One region of the Nonomuraea sp. NPDC049141 genome, then DNA from elsewhere that is predicted to be linked to it. Evidence: riboswitches for the same ligand, from Rfam matches in the RefSeq annotation. Region 1 holds a riboswitch; the other holds the start of a gene.
What was found. Region 1 has a riboswitch for glycine ahead of glyA (serine hydroxymethyltransferase). Riboswitches for the same ligand answer to the same signal wherever they lie in the genome.

Region 1 (4,508 bases):
ATGGCGCCTCATCGGCGCCTTCTACGGCGTAGAGTGACTTCTACAGTGTAGAAAACGGAGGCTATGGTGCAGACAGTGAAGGTTCCCGGGGCGCGGCTGTACACCGAGATCGCCGGCGAAGGCCCGCCCTTGCTGCTGGTCTCCGGCGGCGGCGGAGACGCCGGCATGTACGAGGACGCGGTGCCCCCGCTGGCCGAGCGGTTCACAGTGATCACGTTCGACCGGCGGGGCAACTCACGCAGCCCGCTGGTGGAACCGGACGCGTCCCTCACGGTGTCTCGGCAGGCGGCCGACGTGGTCGCCATCCTGGATCACTATGGCATCGACCGTGCCTTCGTCTTCGGCAACAGCGCCGGGGCGATCATCACGGTGGAGCTCCTGATCCGCCACGCCGACCGGCTGCGCGGCGCGGTCGTCCACGAACCGCCACTGGTCGGAGTCCTGCCCGATGGCCGGGACAGTCCCGAGCAGCGCGCCTTCGACGAGTTGGCCGGCATCGCCGAGCGGGAGGGGCCCATGCAGGGGTTCGCCGCGTTCTCGGTCATGACCCTGCCCAAGGCGCCGCGGCTGTTCACCAACCCGACCGGGCGGGCCGTGACCGCCGGCGCTCTGCGGGTGGCGATGGGCGGCGCCGCGCTGGCCCGCAGGGTGACCGGCCGCCGGCCGAGCGGGATGTTCCGGCTCATGGGCAACGTCGACATCCTGCTCACCCGCGAGCTACCCGTATTCATGTCCTACCAGCCCGACCTGAAGGCCCTGGAGACGGTCACGATCCCGTGGTGCCTGGCCACCGGCCACGACAGCGTGGGCCGCCCCTACTACCGGCCCGCGCACGTCCTGAGCGAGCGCTTCGGGGTGCCGTGCCAGGAGTTCCCCGGCGGGCACACCCCGTACCAGACTCACCCACGGGAGTTCGCCGACCTCCTCACCACGATCCTGGACGGCTTCGACCACCCGAAGACCTGACGCCAGGCGGGGGGCCGAGTACAGCAGAGTGCTCGGAGCGGTCGCTTCACAAGTTCGGGTAGAGCGGGAATTTCGCCGTCAGGGTGGCGATCCGGGAGCGCAGGTCGGCCAGTAGCCGGCCGGTGGGCGGGGTGACCAGGGTGGTCGCGATGATGTCGGCGACCTCGGCGAACTCCGCGGGGCCGAATCCGCGTGTGGCGAGCGCCGGCGTGCCGATGCGCAGACCGGAGGAGATCATCGGAGGCCGCGGGTCGAACGGGACGGCGTTGCGGTTGACGGTGATGCCCGCAGCGTGCAGCCGGTCCTCGGCCTGGCGTCCGTCGAGGTCGGAGTGGCGCAGGTCGACAACGAGGAGGTGAACCTGGGTACCGCCGGTCAGTACGGAGATGCCGGCCGCGCGGACGTCGTCGGCGAGCAGCCGTTCGGCGAGGACGCGGGCGCCATCGAGGGTGCGGCGCTGCCGGTCGCGGAACTCCTCGGTGGCGGCCAGCTTGAACGCCACCGCCTTGGCGGCGATCACGTGCTCCAGGGGGCCGCCCTGTTGTCCGGGGAAGACGGCGGAGTTGACGCGTTTGGCGAGTTCGGCGTGATTGGTGAGGATCACTCCGCCGCGCGGGCCGCCGAGGGTCTTGTGCGTGGTGGTGGTGACGACGTCCGCGTACGGCACCGGGTCGGGGTGCAGGCCGGCCGCCACGAGTCCGGCGAAGTGCGCCATGTCCACCATCAGGTACGCGTTCACGCGGTCGGCGATCCGCCGGAACTCAGCGAAGTCCAGGTGCAGCGGGTACGCCGACCAGCCGGCGACGATCAGCTTGGGCAGGTGTTCGAGGGCGAGCCGTTCGACCTCGGCCATGTCGAGGCGGAAATCGGTGTCGCGCACATGGTAGGGCACGGCGTTGTACAGCTTTCCGCTGAAGCTCAGCCGCATCCCGTGGGTGAGATGCCCGCCGTGCGCCAGGTCGAGGCCGAGGATCGTGTCGCCGGGATCGAGCAGGGCGGACATCGCAGCCGCGTTCGCCTGGGCGCCGGAGTGGGGCTGGACGTTGGCGAACGCGGCGCCGAAGAGCCGCGTGACCCGGCTGATCGCGAGCCGCTCCATGACGTCGACGTGCTCGCAGCCACCGTAGTAGCGGCGGCCGGGGTAGCCCTCGGCGTACTTGTTGGTCAGGACGGAGCCCTGTGCCTGCATCACCGCGAGCGGAGCGAAGTTCTCGCTCGCGATCAGCTCCAGGGTGTGCCGCTGCCGGTCCAGTTCCGCGGCGACGGCCCGGTAGATCTCCGGGTCGAGCTCGGCCAGAGACTGGTTGTGGGCACTCGACATGGTGGAGGCTCCTCCCTCGGTCAGGCGCCGCTCGGTCGCGGCGCCACGGCTGGGTGACCTCCCCGCTCTGTCATCGGTACCTGAGAGTTTCACCGCGTGAACGGTTTGCACCATGGGTGCAGGACCGGGGTCCTGGCTTTTCAGAGTTCGCCTCGCCGGAGCGGTCATGGGGCCTGAGAGTTTCTGGGGAGAGTTGCTCCTTCGGCGCCTCACCGCGACAGGCAGGCGAGGGCTCTCCCGCTCCGGTGGAAACGGCGCGATATTCAGTTGGTTAGGAACTATGCGAGTTCATCACTATAGAAGGTGCTGAAGGAACTGACCGGTTCTCGCGGGGTGCGGTGCCGATTGAGGTGGTGGTCGGGGTCGGCATGCCCCAGTGCGAGCCCGCAGACGATGAGGTGGTCCTCGGGTATGCGCAGGTGTTCGCGCAGCACCGGATAGAAGTCGATGAACGACGCCTGCGAGCAGGTGTCCAGACCTGCCTCCCGCGCCGCGAGCATGAGCGCCTGCAGGAACAGGCCGGCGTCCACGAGTGCCCCCAAGAGGGGGTGCCGGCTGACGGTGAGGATGATCCCGACCGGTGCGCCGAAGAACTCGTAGTTGCGCCGGTGATGGCTGAGCCTGCCCGCCGTGTCCTCCGGGCTGAACCCGAGCGTGTCGCGGTACAGCCCCTCCCCGAAACGGCGTCGTCGTGACCGGTACGGCTCCGCCCACTCGTCGGGCCGGGGCTGGTACGGGTATTCGGTCTCCGGCACCCGCTCGCCGTCGTCGTGCGCGCGGAGGACCGCGGCGCTGAGGCGACGCTTGGCCGCACCGGTGATGACGTGCACGTGCCAGGGTTGGGTGTTGGCGTTGCTGGCCGAACGAGCGGCCAGGGCCAGCAGCCGGTCGATCTCGGCCCGCGGAACGGCCTTCGGCAGGAAGGCGCGCACGCTACGACGGCCGAGCAGCGCCTCCTCGACTGTCGCCGCGGACATCGTCAGTTCGTCCACGGGTCGCATGTCAGGCGGCGGGCGGGGTGATGTCGTACGAGATGCGCCCGGCGGGCAGGTAGAACAGGGCGATCAGCGCGCCCCCTTTGACCTCGGGGTAGTGGTGGCTGCTGGGCCCGGGCGCGGTCCAGCCCGCGCCCGTCCATCCTCGCGGGCCGATGAGCCGGGCGCCGGGGTCGAGCGGGACGACGACGTTGAGCTCGCCGTAGGGATGCTGATGGTACTGCCCGCGGTAGGGCTCCTGGCTGTCCATGTACACGGCCGTGATGCTGAAGTAGTTCAGTTCCTCGCTCGGTTCGGCGATCCGGCTGCGCCGGTACTTGGGGCCGTCGACTTCGATGTTGGCCGCCCACCCGTCACGGACGCCGTCGGTGATCATGCGAGCGAGGTCGTCGTACAACGGCGTGCCCGGGCCGTAGGTCTCGTTGAGCCAGATCTCGAGGTCCTCGCCGGCGGTGCGGTTCTTGATCTCGTCGAGGAACGGGATGCTGCGCTCGATCAGGTCTTGCGGGGAGGTCATGGAAACTCCTTTCGTTCGATTGCCGCACAGAGGTTCAACGGATACTGTGAGGCGGAGCTGTGGTGATCGGGAGGGATAGCGGCATGGGACGTCTGGCGGACAAGGACCGCGCGGAGCGGCAGGAACGTCAGCTCGCGAACGCGCCGAACGCGGCGGACTTCTCCGAGGCGCTGGCCCGGGGTCTGGCGGTGCTGTCGGCGTTCGGGCCCGACCGGCGGCGTCTCACACAGGCCGACCTCGCGCGCGAGCTGGACCTGTCGCGGGCGACGGTGCGGCGGGCGGTTCTGACGCTGGAGCATCTCGGCTTTCTCGTGATGGACGGCCGCGCGTACGAGCTCACACCGCGAGTTCTCCGTCTGGCCAGCGGCTATCTCACATCGAATGTGGCAGGCGTGATCATGCAGCCGGTGTGCGACCGGATCTGCGGGGAGTTGGGCGAGGCGTGTTCCGTCGCGGTGCTCGACGGCCCGGACGCCGTGATGATCGCCCGTTCCGTGCCGAACCGGTTGCTCCAGATCGGCAGCGGGATCGGCTACCGCACCCCGGCCGCGATCTCCTCGCTGGGCAAGGTGCTTCTCGCGCACCTGCCGCCGGAAGAACGCGCGGCCAAGCTGGCGGAGGTCCCCGACGCTCCCTCCGGTGAGGTTCTCGACCGCGTCCTGCGCGACGGCTACAGCTACGTGGCCGACGACGTGGAACGCGGCGCCCA
Region 2 (4,508 bases), on a different contig from region 1:
CGCGGCGACGGCCAGGCGCTACGACGAGGAGGCGCTCAACGTGGCGCGCAGCGTCGGCGCCCTGGCCCGGTTCGGCCTGCGCGCCCGGCATCTACGCGCGGTCAAGGCCGCGGCCGAGCGCGAGTGCGGGCTGGTGGAGCAGACGATCGCGCCGATACTCAAACGACGGGCCCCAGGGGCCATCGGAGAGGCCGACGAGGCCGCCAGGGAGCTGTCGGCGTTGCTGCTCGACCTGCATGCCTCTCTCGTCCGCACGGGCGTGCGAACCGTTCTAGGCCGATGACCGGACCAGCGGGACATACAAGGCCCCTCGGGTGTTACGTTGAAATGCAGAAGCGGACCGGCCAAATAGCTGTGCCGGGGTCGCCGACCAGTCGAATATGGAGCAGCCCGTGTTGCAGATGGAGGTCGTGGGTGTTCGCGTAGAGATGCCCACAAATCAGCCGATCGTCTTGCTCAAGGAGGCACACGGGGAGAGGTTCCTGCCGATTTGGATTGGGATGACCGAAGCCACGGCCATCGCGCTGGCCCAAGCGGAGGAGCCTCCAGCCCGTCCGCTCACGCACGACCTGTTCAGGGACGTGCTGAGCGCTCTTGGCGTGGGTCTGCGCGCGGTCAACATCGTTGCGCTGCGTGACGGGATCTTCTTCGCCGATCTGGTGTTCTCCAACGGCGTAGAGGTGAGCGCGCGCCCGTCCGACTCGATCGCGCTCGCGCTCCGCACCGGAGCGCGTATCTTCGCCAGCGAAGAAGTCGTCCAGGAAGCCGGGGTGATCATCCCGGACGACCAGGAGGATGAGGTGGAGAAGTTCAGGGAGTTCCTTGACACGATCACCCCCGAAGACTTTGGCCGGGCGGGGTAGGTATTTCAGTGCATTTACGCTTCACGACGCGCCGAGCCGGATCGTTGACTGCGCATGGTCACGGTCCTACGGTGCAAGTGAAACCCGTGGTCGCGCTTTTACGAACCCCCAGATCAGGCCACGGGATGAGAGAAAGCCGGAGGTCCGCGTGGCGGTCAGCAGCGGCGAGGGAAAGACGACCGGCCAGGAAGATCCGGTGCGGCGTGAGAGTGCGCGGCAGCGTGCCGGAGAGCAGGGGCTGCTCTTCGACGAGCAGCCCGCGTCGCTGCCGGCAGACATCGGATACCGTGGCCCGACGGCGTGCGCGGCGGCCGGCATCACCTACCGGCAGCTCGATTACTGGGCGCGCACGGAGCTGGTCCAGCCGACGATAAGAGCCGCGCACGGCTCGGGCTCGCAGCGGCTCTACAGCTTCCGCGACATCCTGGTGCTCAAGGTCGTCAAGCGGCTCCTCGACACCGGAGTCTCCCTCCAGCAGATCCGTACGGCCGTACAACATCTGCGTGACCGCGGGGTGGGCGACCTCGCGCAGATCACGCTCATGAGTGACGGCGTCAGCGTCTATGAGTGCACCTCGGCCGACGAGGTGATCGATCTGCTCCAGGGCGGCCAGGGCGTGTTCGGCATCGCGCTCGGCCGGGTCTGGCGAGAGGTCGAGGGCTCCCTCGCGGAGCTGCCGGGGGAAAGGGCGGCGGTCGAGGACAGCGTCCCGGCCGACCACCCCGCTGACGAGCTGGCCCAGCGGCGGCGCGCGCGCCGCATAGGGTAGCAATTGGGTAGTAACCTGTAGAGCGCAAGGCTGATAACCCCATGCGGGAGAGTCCCCGGGCTGGTTCCCGGGGCGCCGAAGGAGCAACCCTCCCCGGAATCTCTCAGGCACCTGTACCGCGCGGGGTAGGCAACTCTGGAAAGCAGGTGCGCCCGCCAGGCGCACCTCACCGACGGTGCAAGCCCACATGGGGTGAAGCTCTCAGGTCGCCATGACAGAGGGGGAGATCCGGCACTCGCCCGCGCCCTGGCGCCGGTCTCCAAAGCCCTCGGGAGGCACCTCGCATGACCGATCTGTCAGTTCCGCCGTTCTCGACCCGGCACATCGGCCCGTCCGAACCCGAGCAGCAGCGCATGCTCGAGGCCGTGGGTTTCGAGTCCGTGGCCGACCTGGTGGCGGTGGCCGTCCCGGAGTCCATCAGGATCAAGGACCGGCTCGCCCTGCCCGCCGCGGCCAGTGAGACCGAGGTCATCGCCGAGCTGCGGGCCATCGCGGGCCGCAACCGGGTGCTCACCTCGATGATCGGCCTGGGCTACCACGACACGATCACCCCTGCGGTGATCCGCCGCAACCTGCTGGAGAACCCGGGCTGGTACACCGCCTACACCCCCTACCAGCCGGAGATCTCGCAGGGCCGCCTGGAGGCGCTGCTCAACTTCCAGACCGTCGTCACCGACCTGACCGGACTCGCCGTCGCGGGCGCCTCGCTGCTCGACGAGAGCACGGCCGCCGCCGAGGCGATGACACTGGCCAGGCGCGCGGGCAAGTCCAAGAGCCAGGTGTTCGTCGTCGACGCCGACGCGCTGCCCCAGACCAAGACGGTGCTGGCCACCCGCGCCGAGCCGCTGGGCATCACGCTCGTGGAGGACACGCTCGACGGGGAGCTGCCCGAGTGCTTCGGTGTGCTCGTCCAGTACCCGGGCGCCTCCGGCCGGCTGCGCGACTTCCGCGCCGTGGCCGAGCGGGCGCACGCGGCCGGCGCGCTCGTCGTGGCCGCCGCCGACCTGCTCGCGCTCACCCTGGTCACCGCGCCCGGCGAGCTCGGCGCCGACATCGCGATCGGCTCCTCGCAGCGCTTCGGCGTGCCGTTCGGCTTCGGCGGGCCGCACGCCGCCTACATGTCCGTACGCGAGGGACTGCAGCGGCAGATGCCCGGCCGCCTCGTGGGCGTCTCCGTCGACGCCGACGGCGCGCCCGCCTACCGGCTGGCCCTGCAGACCCGCGAGCAGCACATCAGGCGCGAGAAGGCCACCAGCAACATCTGCACCGCGCAGGTCCTGCTCGCCGTCATCGCCGGCATGTACGCCGTCTACCACGGGCCCGACGGGCTGCGCCGCATCGCCGCCCGCGTCCACCGGCACGCCGCGGCGCTGGCCGAGTGCCTGCGCCGGGGCGGCGTCGAGGTCGTGCACCGCGAGTTCTTCGACACCGTGCTGGCCAGGGTGCCCGGCCGGGCCGCCGAGGTCGTACGGCAGGCCGCCGAACGCGGCGTCAACGTGTGGCAGGCCGACGCCGACCACGTCTCGGTGGCCTGCGACGAGAAGACCACGGCGGCCGACCTCGAGCAGGTCGCCGCCGCCTTCGGCGCCAGTGGGCCGGTGGCCGGCCTCCTCGCCGACGAGGGACTGGACACGCTGCCCGGCTCGCTGACCCGCGAGTCCGGCTACCTCACCCACCCCGTCTTCCACAGCCACCACTCCGAGACCGCGATGCTGCGCTACCTGCGCAGGCTCCAGGACAAGGACATCGCGCTCGACCGCTCCATGATCCCGCTCGGCTCCTGCACGATGAAGCTGAACGCGACCACCGAGATGGAGCCGATCACCTGGCCGGAGTTCGCCGGGATCCACCCCTACGCGCCCACCGCGCAGGCCGAGGGCTACCGCCACCTCATCGAGACCCTGGAGGAGTGGCTGGCCGAGGTGACCGGCTACGACGCGGTCTCCATCCAGCCGAACGCCGGCTCCCAGGGCGAGTTCGCCGGGCTGCTCGCGATCCGGGCCTACCACCGCGACCACGGCGACGACCACCGCGACATCTGCCTCATCCCGTCCTCCGCGCACGGCACGAACGCGGCCAGCGCCGTCATGGCCGGCATGCGCGTCGTGGTCGTGGCCTGCGACTCCGAGGGCAACGTGGACCTGGCCGACCTCGACGCCAAGATCGACAAGCACCGTGACGGACTGGCCGCGATCATGCTCACCTACCCGTCGACGCACGGCGTCTTCGAGGAGACGATCACCGAGGTCTGCGCCAAGGTGCACGACGCGGGCGGCCAGGTGTACGTCGACGGGGCCAACCTCAACGCGCTGGTCGGGCTGGCCAAGCCGGGCGAGTTCGGCGCCGACGTCTCCCACCTCAACCTGCACAAGACGTTCTGCATCCCGCACGGCGGCGGCGGCCCCGGCGTCGGCCCGGTTGCGGTCCGCGGCCACCTCGCCGCCTACCTGCCGGGCCACCCGCTGCGCGCCGGCTCGCCCGTCGGCGCGGTCTCCGCGGCCCCCTACGGCTCGGCGGGCATCCTGCCGATCTCCTGGGCGTACGTCAGGATGATGGGCGGCGACGGCCTGGCCGCGGCCACCGAGCAGGCGATCCTGTCGGCCAACTACCTGGCGCGGCGGCTGGCCCCGCACTACCCGGTGCTCTACACCGGGCGCGGCGGGCTGGTGGCCCACGAGTGCATCGTCGACCTGCGGCAGATCACCAAGGAGACCGGCGTCACGGTCGACGACGTGGCCAAGCGGCTCATCGACTACGGCTTCCACGCGCCGACCATGTCGTTCCCGGTCGCCGGCACGCTGATGATCGAGCCGACCGAGAGCGAGGATCTGGCCGAGCTCGACCGGTTCGTGGACGCGATGGTCGCCATCAGGGGC

Region 2: another riboswitch for glycine. It lies ahead of gcvP (aminomethyl-transferring glycine dehydrogenase); the one in region 1 lies ahead of glyA (serine hydroxymethyltransferase).

What each region holds. Positions count from the first base shown of each region.
Region 1 is NZ_JBEZDR010000018.1:102,989-107,496, forward strand. Features, by position in the region: gene AB0B91_RS43070 (alpha/beta hydrolase) at 76-966, shown strand; gene glyA (serine hydroxymethyltransferase) at 1,013-2,287, opposite strand; glycine riboswitch at 2,439-2,537, opposite strand; gene AB0B91_RS43080 (nitroreductase) at 2,566-3,279, opposite strand; gene AB0B91_RS43085 (DUF4863 family protein) at 3,290-3,799, opposite strand; gene AB0B91_RS43090 (IclR family transcriptional regulator C-terminal domain-containing protein) at 3,883-4,508, shown strand, end outside.
Region 2 is NZ_JBEZDR010000019.1:150,462-154,969, reverse strand. Features, by position in the region: gene AB0B91_RS44525 (MerR family transcriptional regulator) at 1-283, shown strand, start outside; gene AB0B91_RS44520 (bifunctional nuclease family protein) at 393-863, shown strand; gene AB0B91_RS44515 (MerR family transcriptional regulator) at 1,012-1,632, shown strand; glycine riboswitch at 1,667-1,761, shown strand; gene gcvP (aminomethyl-transferring glycine dehydrogenase) at 1,917-4,508, shown strand, end outside.